Regions from separate parts of the Micromonospora sp. NPDC049114 genome, predicted to be linked through region 2. Evidence: riboswitches for the same ligand, from Rfam matches in the RefSeq annotation. Region 2 holds a riboswitch; the other holds the start of a gene.
What was found. Region 2 has a riboswitch for cobalamin ahead of AB0B39_RS18275 (ribonucleoside-diphosphate reductase subunit alpha). Riboswitches for the same ligand answer to the same signal wherever they lie in the genome.
Positions count from the first base shown of each region.

Region 1: it holds a riboswitch for cobalamin, as region 2 does, so the genes downstream of both, cobN (cobaltochelatase subunit CobN) here and AB0B39_RS18275 (ribonucleoside-diphosphate reductase subunit alpha) in region 2, are expected to answer to the same signal.

Region 1 covers NZ_JBEZEA010000002.1:152,799-160,856, reverse strand. The annotation lists gene helR (RNA polymerase recycling motor ATPase HelR) at 1-644, opposite strand, end outside; gene AB0B39_RS08390 (hypothetical protein) at 920-1,255, shown strand; gene AB0B39_RS08385 (inositol monophosphatase family protein) at 1,274-2,077, opposite strand; gene AB0B39_RS08380 (DUF5919 domain-containing protein) at 2,074-2,967, opposite strand; gene AB0B39_RS08375 (hypothetical protein) at 3,272-3,397, shown strand; cobalamin riboswitch at 3,517-3,646, shown strand; gene cobN (cobaltochelatase subunit CobN) at 3,932-7,600, shown strand; gene AB0B39_RS08365 (VWA domain-containing protein) at 7,750-8,058, shown strand, end outside.
Region 2 covers NZ_JBEZEA010000005.1:319,466-327,523, forward strand. The annotation lists gene AB0B39_RS18255 (GH92 family glycosyl hydrolase) at 1-2,028, shown strand, start outside; gene AB0B39_RS18260 (histidine phosphatase family protein) at 2,552-3,145, opposite strand; gene AB0B39_RS18265 (CbtA family protein) at 3,142-3,912, opposite strand; gene AB0B39_RS18270 (CbtB domain-containing protein) at 3,903-4,106, opposite strand; cobalamin riboswitch at 4,165-4,238, opposite strand; cobalamin riboswitch at 4,437-4,657, shown strand; gene AB0B39_RS18275 (ribonucleoside-diphosphate reductase subunit alpha) at 4,796-7,171, shown strand; gene AB0B39_RS18280 (ribonucleotide-diphosphate reductase subunit beta) at 7,222-8,058, shown strand, end outside.

The sequences.
Region 1 (8,058 bases), on a different contig from region 2:
GCCCGGATGATGGCGTCCTGGTCGGCCTGGATGGTGCCGAGCACGTCGCGCATCCGGGCCGACCGGTTGCCGCCGAGGCTGGCGATGAACGCGGACTGGTCGTCGAGCGCCGCGTGCCCCTCGAATCCGTCCGGGGTGAACACCTCGTCCCAGTAGTCGCTGATGCGGCCGAGCGTCCAGCGGTACCGACGCCGGCTCACCAGGCCCATCGGGTTGGCGTGGGTCGCACCGAAGAACGGCTCGGCCGCCGGGGAGCGCCAGTCGAGCAGCAACCGCCGGCCGTTGCCGTCGGTGAGGCCGAAGCGTCCGATGTAGACGGGCTCGGGGTCGTCCGCGCTGACGATGCGCCCGAGGCACAGGTCCAGACCGAAACGACGCAGGGCACGCAGGCGATTGGTCAACCGGCGGATCTCCTCGTCCCGGACGACCGCCTGGCGGCCCTTGCCGGCCGGTGCCCGGCGCTCGACGTCGAGGCGGTCGGACAGGTCGGCGATCGACCGCTCCAGGCTCGCCGCGATGACCGCGAAGTGCTGCTCGTCGCGGGCGATCAACGCCGGGTCGGCCTTGGCGGCGAGGTTGTCGGGAAGATCAAACACGCTGGTGTTCAGCGGGTTCACGTCAGGTTGCTCCGATCTGGGGTGCATGTGCCGAGCGGAGTCGGGCCGTTGCTCAGCGTGCGAGAACGTGGTCCGGCCGGCAATTCTGCGGTACGACCCGGGTCTTGCGGCAAGGCCCCCATTGCGGTATACGTTAAGAGTGGCAGGGATTGAGTGCATTCCTCTCCCTTGATCAACCCTCCTTCGAGCTACCGCCCGTTTCTGTCGGGTGCGCGTCTCGTCAGCCTGCTCTCATGCGCCGTGCAGCGTATTGCCAGGAATCGGTGCTGAACTGGAGAGGCGTCCGAGGAGAGGGGCTGGGCATGGGCTGGTTCAACCGGCGGTCACGGGGCACCGAGGCGACCCCGACGAAGCTGGACCGCGAGGCCACCCGGGACGATCTCGCCGCGCTGGAGTCGTTCGTCGCCAGCCGGCGGGGGGTGGAGTTCTACCTGGAACCGGAGACCACCGCCACGGACACCACGGTGGTGGCGATCGCCCACGACGGCGAATGGATCCGTCGCCGCACCGGCACACCCCGCGCGGCGGGCGCCATCGCCCGCAAACACGCCGTGCCGCTGTACGAGGCGGCCCGCACGGGCTACCCGGAGCGGATGCGGGTGTGGAATCGGGCCCACCCGGAGCGCCACGCCCGCTGATCGGGCCTGCTGTCCCGGTCAGGCTGCCGCACGCGCCAGCGACCGCTCGACGAGCGTGAGGATGTCCGGCAGCAGCAGATCGTTGCCGCCGACGGTGGTGGTCGCACGGGTGCTGTGGGCAGTGCCATCGAGGTCGACCACCTGAGCGCCAGCCTCCTGAGCGATCACTACACCGGCGGCGGTGTCCCAGGGCTTGTTGTTGAGCATGATGAACGCGTCGATCCTGCCCTGGGCCAACCACGCGAGGTCGATCGCGGCGGAGCCGTGCATGCGTACTCGCTGAACGTGCCGGGTGAGTTCCTCGGTAATGGCGAGTCGATCGGCGTTCTTCCGGCTGGCGTCGGCACCGACGGCGTAGTCGCCGATGGCGACGACGGCGTCCTTCAGGTCGCTGACTCGGCTGGCGCGGATGCGGTCGCCGTTGGCGTACGCGCCATGTCCCTCAACGGCGTGGTAGCGGGTGCCGAGGAACGGCAGGTCGATGACGCCGAGGACGGATCGGACGCTTTGGACGAGACCGAGCGAGATTCCGCACAGCGGTGAGCCGTGGATGAAATTGACGGTCCCGTCCACCGGGTCGAAGGTCCACGTGAGTGTGCTGGTGTTACCACTGGTGCCGTACTCCTCGCCGAGGAACCCGATGTCGGGTGCCTTCGCGGCCAGGAGCTCGCGAACCTCTCGCTCGATGGTGTAGTCCAACTCGGAGGCCATGTCACGGTCGTCCTTGAAGGTGAGAGCACCAGGCTGGACGGTCCGCATAAGGCCATGCGCCAGATCGATGGCCTCGTGTGCGAGCGGAAGGAGATCGACGTAGTCATTCATGGCTGGCTGCTGCGCTCCCAGAGCGAGGTGAAGATCCCGTCGAATACCGCGTACAGGCCGGAGGTGTGCACGGTGCGTTCGATCACCATCGTCGGGCAATCGACGCCGCGCATTCGCGGCAGATAGTGCTGGACGACGCAGAGCCGGTCGTCGATCAGGAGGACGTTGGCACGGATCGACTCGTCGTACACGCGCACGGCGAGACGGTCACGCGCGCCCGACGTGAGCTGGGTGCGGATCCGGCGCGTCAGGTTCTGAATGTTGAGGTCGGTGAGCGCGCTGAGATGCCCCTGCGGATAGTCGTCCTCGCGCTCCTGCCGTCTGATCGCCTCGCCCCCGGGGTCGAGGAAGAGGCAGCGGAGGTGACCGCCACCGTCGAGGAACCTCAGGAGCTGAGTGTCGGCGTACTGCTGGCAGATGATGTTGAGTGACAGGCCGGCCGCCCGGATGTCCCTGGCATTGTCGAAGAGGACGTGCGGAGGAAGTTCGGCGGTGAAGTCCGACCGGCTGGCGAAGATCGCGGCAACATCGGCATACCGGCCCGGAACAGTCATGTCGAATTGTCGTTCATCGACGTCGTGTATTGCGGAGGCCGATTGATGCTCGCCCAGAAGGAGTGTCATCTGAGCGTGCCGGGGCATGGACAGGCCGGCGCAGATACGGGTCAGGACGTCAATGCTGCTGACCCGTCGGGCGCCGCTGGTGATCTCGCTGACCTGAGCCTGGCTGAGGCCGGTGGCGCTACCCAGAGTGGTCTGGCTCGCTCCGGTGGCATGCTGCACGAGCCGGAACACCTGAGCGATGTCCCGGGCGGCCAACGCGTCGAGCAGGTCCGCGCTGTCCCAGAGTGACTGGGGAACGGTGAAGGGTCCAGTCGTTCGGACGGGCACGGTGGCTCCCTTCCCGTGTGGGACGAGGGTCACTGTAACCAGCGGCCGAAGTGAACTGCCGTGGCGACATCCGGAGGAAGGATGAAAAGTATCCGTCGAGGAACCACCCGCCGTGATGGGATGCGACGGCTACGGCCAGCATGGTCAGGGGGTGAGACTTCCGTGCCGCCCGCACTTGCCGATGCGACCCGCTTGGCTGTGCCGCAACTGTGCCGCCCCGTGGCCGTGCTCTCGGGCGCAACTCGACCTCGTCGGGGAGTTCTACGGTCATTCCCTCGCGCTTGCCCTCTATCTGGCGTCCTGCATGAACGAGGCGATCCAGGACCAGTTCAACCTGGGCGGTCATCCCGACCTCGTCGAGATGCACGCGCGTTTTCTCGGCTGGCTGTCTCTGACTCGTCGACCCCGCCACCGTCGGCCCGAGCGGTGAACCTCGCCGGCAACACCTCTGATCGCAATATGTCGATTAATCGTGGCCGTTGGCGTGCGCAGGGGTGGCGTTGACCGGCAGCCGACCGGTGTGGCAGCATTCGCGGCCTGACGGCAGTGAAGGAAGTCGGTGCGAATCCGACGCGGTCCCGCCACTGTCACCGGGGAGCGATCCCCCCTCGTGAGTCACGGCCGTGTGTCTGCGGTTGGAAGGCCGGGGGAGAGCGTCGATCCGGAAGCCAGGATACTTCGGCCGTCGGGACGTACCCCAGGGCGTGGACACCCGAGGAGGACCCGATGACGCTTGGCGTCTCCATCATCATCGACGGCTGCTGCCGTCTTGCGCACCGCGGCCGTGCCGTCGCCGCGATCGGCATCGACTCCGTTCACCGCTGAGTTCCGGACCGCCCCGCCCGTCGCTCCCGGCCGCAGGCCGCTGAGCCGGCCGGATCGCGGCGTCCGCTGAACCCTGCGCCCATCCCACGTCGCCAGGCCGCTCTCACGAGCGTGCCGACGTTACCCTCCGGAGCCTGCCGTGCGCGTTCTGCTGCTCTCCACCGCCGACACCGACCTGCTGGCCGCCCGCGCCAGTGACGCCGACTACCGGCTCGCCAACCCGGCGCGGGTGGCGGCCGACGAGGTGCCCGCCCTGCTCGACGGCGTCGACCTCGCCGTCGTACGCCTGCTCGGGGGTCGGCAGGCGTGGCCGGACGGCCTCGCCGCGGTCCTCGCCGGCGGCGTGCCGACTGTCGTGCTCGGCGGGGAGGCGGTGCCCGACGCGGAGCTGATGGCGGTCTCCACCGTGCCGTCCGGAGTGGTCACCCAGGCCCTCGCCTACCTTGTGGAGGGCGGGCCGGACAACCTCGGACACCTGGCCCGGTTCCTCTGCGACACCGTGTTGCTCACCGGCGAGGGGTTCGCCCCGCCCGCGCCCACCCCGGCGTACGGCGTCCACGGCGACCACCCGATGGACCCGCGGCGGCCCACAGTGGGGATCGTCTTCTACCGGGCGCACGCCCTCGCCGGCAACACCGCCTTCGTCGACGTCCTGGCCGAGGCCGTGCGGGAGGCCGGCGGCAACCCGCTGCCGATCTTCTGCGGCTCGCTGCGGGGCCTGACCACGGGCGCGGGCCCGCTCGGGCTGTTCGCCAGCTGTGACGCGCTGCTGGTCACCGTGCTCGCGGCCGGCGGCGCGGTCGCCGCCGACGCGTCCGGGGGCGGTGACGAGGACGCGTGGGACGTCGGCGCGCTCGCCGCCCTGGACGTGCCAGTCATCCAGGCACTCTGCCTGACCAGCACCCGGGAGCAGTGGGCCGCCAGCGACGCCGGGCTGTCCCCGTTGGACGCGGCGATGCAGGTGGCCATCCCCGAGTTCGACGGCCGGATCGTCACCGTGCCGTTCTCGTTCAAGCGCATCGACGCGGACGGCCTCTCGGTCTACGCCGCCGACCCGGAGCGGGCCGCCCGGGTGGCCGGCATCGCGGTGCGTCACGCCCGGCTGCGGTACGTGCCCAACGCGGACAAGCGGGTCGCCGTGGTGCTCAGCTCGTACCCCACCAAGCACTCCCGGGTCGGCAACGCCGTCGGGCTGGACACCCCCGTCTCGGCGGTCCGACTGCTCGCCGCGCTGGCCGAGGCGGGTTACCACCTTGGGGACGCGCCGCCGCCCGACGACGGCGACGCGCTGATCCACGCCCTGATCGCCGCGGGCGGGCACGACGTGGAGTGGCTCACCCCGGAGCAGTTGGCCGCCGCCGAGGCGCGGGTGCCCGGCGAGACCTACCGGCGGTGGTTCGATCAGGTGCCGGCCGGGCTGCGCGAGCGGATGCGGGAGCACTGGGGTGAGCCGCCCGGCGAGTTGTACACCGACGGCGGCGACATCGTGCTCGCCGGACTGCGCTTCGGCAACGTGGTGCTGCTCATCCAGCCGCCGCGCGGCTTCGGGGAGAACCCGATCGCCATCTACCACGACCCGGACCTGCCGCCCAGCCACCACTACCTGGCCGCGTACCGCTGGCTTGCCACGCCCGTCGCGGACGGCGGGTTCGGCGCGGACGCCGTGGTGCACCTGGGCAAGCACGGCACCCTGGAGTGGCTGCCCGGCAAGGGCCTCGGCCTGGCCGCCGACTGCGCCCCCGACGCGGTCCTCGGTGACCTGCCGCTGGTCTACCCGTTCATCGTCAACGACCCCGGCGAGGGCACCCAGGCCAAGCGCCGCGCGCACGCCGTGGTGATCGACCATCTGGTGCCGCCGATGGCCCGCGCCGAGACCTACGGCGACCTGGCCAAGCTGGAACAACTGCTCGACGAGTACGCAACCGTGCAGGCCCTCGACCCGGCCAAGGTGCCCACCGTGCGGGCCCAGATCTGGGACCTGGTGCGCGCCGCCGAACTGCACCACGACCTGCACGCCGAGGCGATGCCCGACGCCGACGACTTCGACGACTTCGTGCTGCACCTCGACGGGTACCTCTGCGAGGTCAAGGACGTGCAGATCCGCGACGGGCTGCACATCCTCGCCGACGCGCCGACCGGCGAACCCCGGGTCAACCTGGTGCTCGCCGTCCTACGCGCCCCGCAGATCTGGGGCGGCGCCCACGCCCTGCCCGGCCTGCGGCAGGCGCTCGCCGCCGCGTACGGCCTCGACGAGCAGGAGCTGCTCGCGTCGCCCGGACAGCGGATCGCGGTGCCCACGGCGCTGACCGACGCGGTGGACGGGCCCGCCGGCACGGCCGCCGACGCCGTCGACCTGATCGAGGCGCTCGCCCGGCGGCTGGTCGTCGGCATGGAGACCCTGGACTGGGCCGTGGACGCGGTCGGCGCGGTGGTCGCGGAGGTGACCGGCCAACCCATCCCGGACGCCGCCGCGGTGCTGCGGTTCGCGGCCACCGAACTGGTGCCCCGGCTGGCGCGCACCACCGACGAGCTGAGGAACACCCTCGGGGCGCTGGACGGGCGGTTCGTGCCGCCCGGCCCGTCCGGTTCACCGACCCGGGGCCTGGTCAACGTGCTGCCCACCGGCCGCAACTTCTACTCCGTCGACCCGAAGGCCATCCCCAGCCGCAACGCCTGGGACGTCGGGGTGGCCCTCGCCGACTCGCTGCTGGCCCGGCACCTCGCCGACACCGGCGCGTACCCCCGCTCGGTGGGGTTGACCGTGTGGGGCACCAGCGCCATGCGCACCCAGGGCGACGACATCGCCGAGGTGCTCGCGCTGCTGGGCTGCCGTCCGGTGTGGGACGAGCGGTCCCGGCGGGTCACCGGCGTCGAGGTGGTGCCGACCGCCGAACTGGGCCGGCCCCGCGTCGACGTGACAGTGCGCATCTCCGGCTTCTTCCGCGACGCGTTCCCGCACGTCGTGGCGCTGCTCGACGACGCCGTGCGGCGGGTCGCCGCGCTCGACGAGCCGGACGAGGAGAACTACCTGCGGGCGCACGTCGCCGCCGACCTGGCCGAGCACGGTGACGAGCGCCGGGCCACCGCCCGGATCTTCGGCTCCAAGCCCGGGGCGTACGGCGCGGGCCTGCTGCCCCTGATCGACGCCCGGACGTGGCGCAGCGACGCCGACCTGGCCGAGGTGTACGCGGTGTGGGGCGGCTACGCGTACGGCCGGGGCCTGGACGGGCGGGAGGCGCGCGCCGACATGGAACGCTCCTTCGCCCGGATCGCGGTGGCGGTGAAGAACCAGGACACCCGCGAGCACGACATCGTCGACTCGGACGACTACTTCCAGTACCACGGCGGGATGGTGGCGATGGTCCGTCACCTCACCGGCACGTCACCGGCGGCGTACGTGGGTGACTCGGCGATGCCGCACGACGTGCGCACCCGCACGCTGGGCGAGGAGACCCGGCGGGTGTTCCGGGCCCGGGTGGTCAACCCGAAGTGGATCGCCGCGATGCGCCGGCACGGCTACAAGGGTGCGTTCGAGCTGGCGGCCACAGTGGACTACCTCTTCGGCTACGACGCCACGGCCGGCGTGGTCGACGACTGGATGTACGAGCACCTGGCCGCCGCGTACCTGTTCGACGACACGACCCGGGAGTTCCTGGAGCGGTCCAACCCGTGGGCGCTGCGTGGCATCACCGAGCGGTTGCTGGAGGCCGCCGACCGGGGGCTGTGGGCCAAGCCGGAGCCGGCCACCCTGGACCGACTCCGCGACACGTACCTAACCAGTGAGGGCGACCTGGAGGACCGGGTGTGAGCGCGAGGAGTGAGCCGGTTTTGCGAGCCCCGCAGTCGCGAACGAAGGAAGGCCCAGTGAGCGCGAGGAGTGAGCCGGTTTTGCGAGCCCCGCAGTCGCGAACGAAAGAGGGCCCAGTGATCACGTACCCGTTCAGCGCGGTGCTCGGCATGGCAGACATGCGGTTGGCGCTGCTGCTCAACGCTGTCTCCCCGGCGATCGGCGGGGTCCTCGTGCGCGGCGAGAAGGGCACCGCCAAGTCCACCGCCGTGCGGGCGCTCGCCGCGCTGCTGCCCCCGGTGCTCCGCGTCGCCGGCTGCCGCTTCGGCTGCGATCCCGCCGATCCCGACCCGGGCTGCCCGGACGGGCCGCACCCGGCCGACGCCACCGCCGAGACCCGTCCGGCCCGTCTCGTGGAGCTGCCGGTCGGCGCCGCCGAGGACCGGGTCGTCGGCTCGCTCGACCTGGAGAAGGCCCTC
Region 2 (8,058 bases):
GGCCGCCAGAAGCCGACGTACTACACGATCACCTCCGGCGCGGGCGCCGGTGACGCGGCGGACTGGCGGCTGCAGGGCTCCACCGACGGCCTCACCTGGAGCACCCTGGACTCCCGCGCGGGTGAGGTGTTCCGCTGGCGCAACCAGACCCGGCCGTTCCAGATCGACAAGCCGGGGCGGTACTCCCAGTTCCGCCTCGTCGTGACGAAGACCGTCGGCGCCGCGCAGCCGACCCTCGCCGAGATCGAGCTGCTCGCCGGCGGCGACCTCGACCTGGCCGGCGGCGACATCACGGTGACCGCCACCGACGGCGCGCACGCGCTCTCCGGCGCACCCGCGACGGTGGCGCTGGCCACCGTCACCGGCGGCGTCGCCGAGGACTACCGCGCGACGATCGACTGGGGTGACGGCTCACCGGCCACCGCGGGCACCCTGACGCTGAGTTCGCGGGCCGTGTACCGCGTCAGCGGCGACCACACCTACGCCACGCCCGGCTACCACCAGGCGAACGTCATCGTCACCGACGGCACCGGCCAGGGCTCGGTGACGGTCGGCGTCGACGTCGCGTACGCGCCGAAGAACGGTCTCACCGCGGCGTTCGACACCGTGTGCATCGGCGACGAGGGCACCCTCGCGGCGGACTGCGACGCGAAGTCGTGGGCGTACTCGCGGGCCGCCCTGGCCGCAGCCGGCGTGACCCAGGGGCAGCGGCAGCAGGTGCCGGGCACGGCGCTGGGCTTCACGCTGCCGCAGGTCCCGGCCGGGCAACCGGACAACGCCACCGGCAACGGCGCGACGATCGCTCTGCACCTGCCGTCCGACGCCCGGAACATCTCGTTCATCGGCGCCGGCACGCAGGGCAACCAGAGCACCACCGGCACGGCGACGTTCAGCGACGGCAGCACCGCCAGCATCCCGATCCAGTTCAGTGACTGGACGCTGGGCGGCAACGCCAACGGCACCCCGTCGTACGGCAACATCGTCGTCGCGAAATCCGCGTACCGGCTCAGTGGCACGAGCCGCGACGGCGCGCAGCCGTTCCTGTTCGCCACCACGCCGTACCAGATCCCGGCGGGTAGGACGCTGGTCTCGGTGACCCTGCCGACGCAGACCGGCGATCCCCGCTCGGCGGGCCGGATCCACGTGTTCGCCGTCGCCGCCGACGGCACGCCGGCCGCCGCCCTGGCGACCGCCACCCCCGCCGACCAGAGCGTCGACGCCGGCAAGGTCCTCGCGGCGAACCTCGGGTCGGTGACCGGCGGTGTCCCCGGCGCGACCGGCTACCGCGCCCGCGTCCAGTGGGGCGACGGCACGGTCCCGGACGACGTCACGGTCGGCGCGGACGGCGCGCTGAGCGGCCAGCACACCTACGTGCGGGAGGGCACCTACACGGTGCACGTCACGGCGTGGGACACGCTGTCGAGCAGCACGGCCACCTTCGCCGTCACCGTCCGGCGTGCCGGGCCGCAACCGACGCTCGCGGTGTCCGGCACGCAGCAGGTCGCCGCCGGTGAAACGGTCACGGTCGACGGCAGCGGGTTCGCCGCCGGCGAGCGGGTGACTGTGGTTCTGGCCGCCGGCACGACGCGGAGCGTGACGGTCTCGGCGTCCGCGACGGGCACGGTCCGCGCCTCCGTCGCGACGTCGGGGGACACGGCACCGGGCCGGTACGCCGTCAGCGCCACCGGCGCCTCCTCGGGTACGCCGGCGACGGCCACCGTCCAGGTGACCGCGCGCCCGGCGGGCCCGGCCTACGAGCCGCGGGTGTCGCTGCCCACGACGTCCGGACCACGCGGTACGTCGATCACGGTCGACGGTTCCGGGTTCGCGCCGAACGAGGCGATCTCGGTTCGTGTCGGCGAGGGTCGTGTGGTCGGCACGGTGCGTGCGAACGGCGACGGCGTGGTCTCCGGCGCGATCGTCACCGTTCCGGATTCGGCGCAGCCGGGCGTGACAAGCGTGACGCTGTCCGGCGTCACGTCGAAGACGGCGGTGTCCCAACCGTTCACGGTCACCGCCCCGAAGTAAGCAGGGAACGACACCAGTCGGGCGGGCCGTGCTCCACGGCCCGCCCGACACCCGTTCCGGGTCCGCCCGCTCGGCTGACGGCCTTTCGTGGCTTGTCGCTCCGCGCGGCCGGTGAGGCCCTGTCGCCCGTGAGGCACATACCTCAGAGTCATATTTATACCTCTGCGGTATGTCGCTCACCGGCCTATGCGCCTGCCGGTCGCCCAGACCCCACCGCTGTCCGGCTCTGACGCCCTGTTGCAACCCAGCGCCCGGCATTGCCTCCCGCTGGACGTCAATGCCGTTGTCCGCCCGCCGCCCGCCGCCCGCCGCCCGCCGCCGCCGTGCCGGCCGCCGGCGCCGCGCCGCCCGCCGGCGTCCATGCGCCGCCGACGGCCACGATCCTCCGGCGACGCCGGCGCTGACGGTCAGTGCCGGCGCCGGGCAGTGACCAACGATCCGATCCCGTCGGGCCCGGGTCCGTCGATGCCGCCCCACATCTGGGGCAGCTCTACAGGGGCCGTGGCCGACCCTCGTCAGCCGGTCACGGTGCCGGGGGCGCGCTCAGCCGGAGCTGCCACCGTTGGCCCTGGCCGGTGAGCCGGACGATCGCCAACGGCTCGACGTCCAACTGCCGGTACGTCACCAGCGGCAGTCCCAGGGCGTGTACGACCGCGACCCGGATCACGAGCGGGTGGGTGACGGCCGTGACCCGTCGGCCGAGGCCGCGCTGTCCGTCCAGCCACCGGCCGACGCGCTCGTGCACGGCGGCGACGGATTCGCCCCCGTGCGGCGCGGCGTCCGGGGTGGACAGCCACTCGCGCAGGGCGTCGGGCTGCGCGCCGGCGATCTCCTGCAGCGACCGGCCGGTCCAGTCGCCGTAGTCGCAGTCGGCCAGCGCCGTCTCCACGGCGGGCACGAGGCCGAGGGCGTACGCGGTCTGGACGGCCGCCGCCGCGGGGCTGGACAGGCAGGCGTCGGTGTCGTCCGACGGCGCCCGCCGACCCAGCACACCGGGAGACAGGGCGAGGGCGGCGTTGCGGCCGCCCTCGTCCAGTGCGTCGTCCCCGCCGAACCGGGCCCGCCGCAGTGCGGCGGTGTGACCGTGGGCGACCAGCCGCAGGCTGGTGGGGTTCACCCGGCCAGTCGTGCGTCGGTGACCGCGCGCTGCCGGTGCATCAGTGCGGCGAAGAGCAGGCCGATCCCGGTCCACAGCACCACCTGGGTGCCGAGGGAGGCGAGCCGGAAGCTCCACAGCAGCGTGGCGGGAAAGTCGCCCGGGACCTCCTGGAACGACGGCAGCACCAGGTAGGCCACGCCGGTGACCAGCAGGAAACCGCCGACGGCCGCCGCGGCGCGCAGCCACACCGGCGCCTGCTCGCCGACCGCCCGGTAACCCAGCGAACCGGACCAGACCGCCACCAGGCCGAGGACCACCAGCAGCAGGTAGGTGACCGTGCGCTGGTCGATGGTGGCCGGGTCGCCGACCGCCGGAGGGTTCGGCGGGTACTTGACGAACGGCACGATCACCGCCCCGAGCAGCGCGCCGCCGGCCAGCAGCAGCCCGGACCACCCGTCGTCCACCGTGCGCCGCCGCCGGTTCAGCAGGACGTACGCGGTGGCCAGCAGGCCACCCATCGCGGCGCCGAAGAGGGCGGTGGCCAGGAACAGCCCGCCGCGCTGGCCGTTCCTGCTGACCAGGGCGTCCTCGTCGTGCTGGTGCCCACCGGTGGCGGGGTCGGCGTGTGTCGCCGCCTCCTCGATGGCGATGGCCGCCTCGACGTGGGGTTCGCCGACGACGTAGGCGAACGTTCCGGCGAGCAGGCCGGCCACCAGGCCGGCGAGCAGCCCGCGCAGGAGAACCGTGACGAACGTGGGTGCGGTGCCGGTGCCGGTCAGTGGCACGGGACACCGAGCAGGTGCCGGCCGTCGTGCATCAGCTCGTGCAGGTACATCCCGCTGCGCGAGACGGCACCCTGGTCGAAGGCGACGAGATAGGCCAGCAGGCTGAGCACGGCGACGGTGGCCAGGACCGTCCACAGGAGACGGGTCGGGGCAGCGGGGTGCACCAGCGGCTGGCTGGACGTGGAACTGGACATGCGTGCACGAACCTCCTCGGGGATGACGCGTCCCCATCGCAAGGCTGCGGACGACCGAGCGTCCTGGCTCGCGGCCCCGTAGTCGGGGACCGCTCACAGTGGCGCGACCGCGCCGGATTCTCACCGGCTTCCCTCGCGTCGCCGCAGATAGTGGGTTGACCGTATCGGTGCCGGTTCTCCTCGGTCAAGCCGGCGGCGAGGTCCGAATGCGACGCCGCCCGATGCTCGCGCGCCCGCCGTCGCCGACCGGATCGACGAGGACCGTCACCGACGACCGCGACACGCCCGGACCCGACATGTGGGGTGTGACAAACCCAGTCGCCCCTATATATGGTGTCGACCGCAGCTGGTTCGGCCACTCATCCCAGGGTGGCCGAGGCAAGAGGGAACCCGGTGGAATTCCGGGACTGCCCCGCAGCGGTGAGTGGGAACGACAGCCGTCATCAGCACTGGGCCGCCACTTGGCCTGGGAAGCGACGGCCAGTAGGGGACCGGGTGAACACCGGTCGTGCCCGCGAGTCCGAAGACCTGCCAGCGCGCCGCGTACCCGCATCCGGGTGGGCGGTGGTCCGAGGCCGCGTGGGACGGCCGACGCCTTTCGGATCCGCGCCCGCTGAGGCGTGGCGTCCGCTGGTGTCGGTCTCCCCGTGCCGAGGGCCGTCAGGTCTCAAGCTCGCGAGGAGTGAGTGGTGACAGTTACCGAGGTAGCCGCGACCGGCGGCGGCACGGCCCGCCGGGGTACGCCGACGCAGGTCCGCGAACGCGACGGCGCCCGCGAGGCGGTGGACGTGCGCACGCTCGTCGCCGAGGTCGAGCGCTGGGCCGACGACCTGCCCGACGTCGACCCGCTGCGGGTGGCGACCCGCACGGTCAGCGGCCTGTACGACGGCGCGACGACGGCCGAGCGGGACCGGCTGACCATCCAGACCGCGGCCGAGATGATCGGTACGGAGCCGCAGTACTCGCGCCTCGCCGCCCGGCTGCTGGCCGGCCACATCGACCGGGAGGTACGCCGACAGGGCGTCACCTCGTTCAGCGCGGCGATCCGGACCGGCCACGCGCAGGGGCTGATCGGGGATGAGACCGCCGCCTTCGTCGCCGCGCACGCGGGAACGTTCGACGACGCCATCGACCGGGACGGCGACCGGAGGTTCGAGTACTTCGGCCTGCGCACGGTCTACGACAGGTACCTGCTGCGCCACCCCACCACCCGGTTGGTGCTGGAGACCCCGCAGTACTGGCTGCTGCGCGTGGCCTGCGGTCTGTCCCGTACGCCGGACGAGGCCGTGGACTTCTACCGGCTGATGTCCAGCCTGGCCTATCTGCCCAGCTCACCGACGCTGTTCAACTCGGGCACCCGGCACACGCAGATGTCGTCGTGCTACCTCGTCGACTCGCCGCGCGACGAGCTGGACTCGATCTACCAGCGCTACGCCCAGGTCGCGAGCCTGTCCAAGTTCGCCGGTGGCATCGGCATCGCGTACTCCCGGGTCCGGTCCCGGGGCGCGCTGATCCGCGGCACGAACGGGCAGTCCAACGGGATCGTGCCGTGGCTGCGCACCCTTGACGCGAGCGTCGCCGCGGTCAACCAGGGTGGCCGGCGCAAGGGCGCGGCCTGCGTCTACCTGGAGCCGTGGCACCCGGACGTCGAGGAGTTCCTGCAACTGCGGGACAACACCGGCGAGGACGCCCGGCGTACGCACAACCTGAACCTCGCCAACTGGATCCCGGACGAGTTCATGCGCCGTGTCGAGGCCGACGAGGTGTGGTCGCTGTTCGACCCGAACGAGGTTCCCGAGCTGCCCGACCTGTGGGGGGAGCGGTTCGACGCCGCGTACCGGGCGGCCGAGGCGCAGGGCCGCTACGTGCGGCAGGTGCCGGCGCGGGAGCTGTACGGGAAGATGATGCGCACCCTGGCGCAGACCGGCAACGGGTGGATGACCTTCAAGGACGCGGCCAACCGGCTGTGCAACCAGACGGCCGAGTCGGGCAACGTGGTGCACCTGTCCAACCTGTGCACCGAGATCGTCGAGGTGTCCAGCGACGGCGAGACCGCGGTGTGCAACCTCGGCTCGGTGAACGTCGCCGCCCACCTGACCGAGAACGGCATCGACTGGCCGCGACTGCGCGCCACCGTCCGGACGGCGGTGACGTTCCTCGACCGGGTCATCGACATCAACTACTACCCGACACCGCAGGCGGCGGCGAGCAACCCCCGGTGGCGGCCGGTGGGGCTCGGGCTGATGGGCCTGCAGGACGTGTTCTTCGCGCTGCGGCTGCCGTTCGACTCGCCTGCCGCGCGGGAGCTGTCCACCCGGATCAGCGAGGAGCTGTACCTGACCGCGCTGGAGACCTCCGCCGACCTGGCGCGCGAGGTCGGCGCGCATCCGGCGTACGCGCAGACCCGGGCCGCGCGGGGCCAGCTCCAGCCCGACCTGTGGGGCGTCGAGGGTACGCAGACCGCGCGGTGGGCCGCGCTGCGCCAGCGGGTCGGTGAGTACGGGCTGCGCAACTCGCTGCTGGTGGCGGTCGCGCCGACCGCGACGATCGCCTCGATCGCCGGTTGTTACGAGTGCGTCGAACCGCAGGTGTCCAACCTGTTCAAGCGCGAGACCCTGTCCGGGGAGTTCCTTCAGGTCAACACGGCCCTGGTCCGCGAGCTGAAGGCACGTGGTCTGTGGACCGAGCAGATCCGCTCGGCGATCCGGCGCGCGGAGGGGTCGGTGCAGGACCTCGCGGAACTCCCGGCCGACGTGCGGGAGCTGTTCCGCACCGCGTGGGAGCTGCCGCAGCGGGCGTTGATCGACCTGGCCGCCGCCCGCGCCCCGTTCATCGACCAGTCCCAGTCGCTGAACCTGTTCCTGGCCTCGCCCACCATCGGCAAGCTCTCCTCGATGTACCTGTACGCCTGGAAGGCCGGGCTCAAGACCACCTACTACCTGCGCTCCCGCCCCGCCACGCGCATCCAGCAGGCCACCGTCAGCGCTGTCGCACCAGTTGCCGTCGACGCGGAGGCGCTGGCGTGCTCGCTGGAGAACCCCGAGTCGTGCGAGGCCTGCCAGTGACCACCGCCGACCCGATCGCCGACACCACCGCCGACACGAGGACCACGCACATGCTGCTCGACCCCGGGATGGATCTCACTCTGCGCCCGATGCGCTACCCGCACTTCTTCGACCGGTTCCGCGCCGCCATCCGCAACACCTGGACTGTCGAGGAGGTCGACCTGCACGCCGACCTCGCCGACCTGGACCGGCTGTCGCCGGCCGAGCGGCACCTGGTCAGCCGGCTCGTCGCGTTCTTCGCCACCGGCGACACGATCGTCGCCAACAACCTCGTGCTCAACCTGTACCAGCACGTCAACAGTCCGGAAGGCCGCCTCTACCTGTCGCGGCAGCTGTTCGAGGAGGCCGTGCACGTCCAGTTCTACCTCAACCTGCTCGACACGTACGTGCCCGACGAGACCGAACGGTTCGCCGCCTTCGCCGCCATCGAGAACATCCCCTCGATCCGCCGCAAGGCCGAGTTCTGCTTCCGCTGGATCGACTCGTTGGGCGAGTTGCGCGAGCTGCGGACCCGGGACGACCGGCGCGCGTTCCTGCTCAACCTCATCTGCTTCGCCGCCTGCATCGAGGGATTGTTCTTCTACGGCGCGTTCGCGTACGTCTACTTCCTGCGCTCCCGCGGCCTGCTGCACGGCCTGGCCTCCGGCACGAACTGGGTCTTCCGCGACGAGTCGATGCACATGGCGTTCGCGTTCGACGTGGTGGACACCGTGCGGGCCGAGGAGCCCGACCTGTTCGACGACGACCTCGCCGACCAGGTCCGCCAGATGCTCACCGAGGCCGTCGAGTGTGAGGTCCAGTTCGCCGAGGACCTGGTGGGTCAGGGCGTGCCCGGTCTGACCCTGGCGGACATGCGGGAGTATCTCCAGCACGTCGCCGACCGTCGT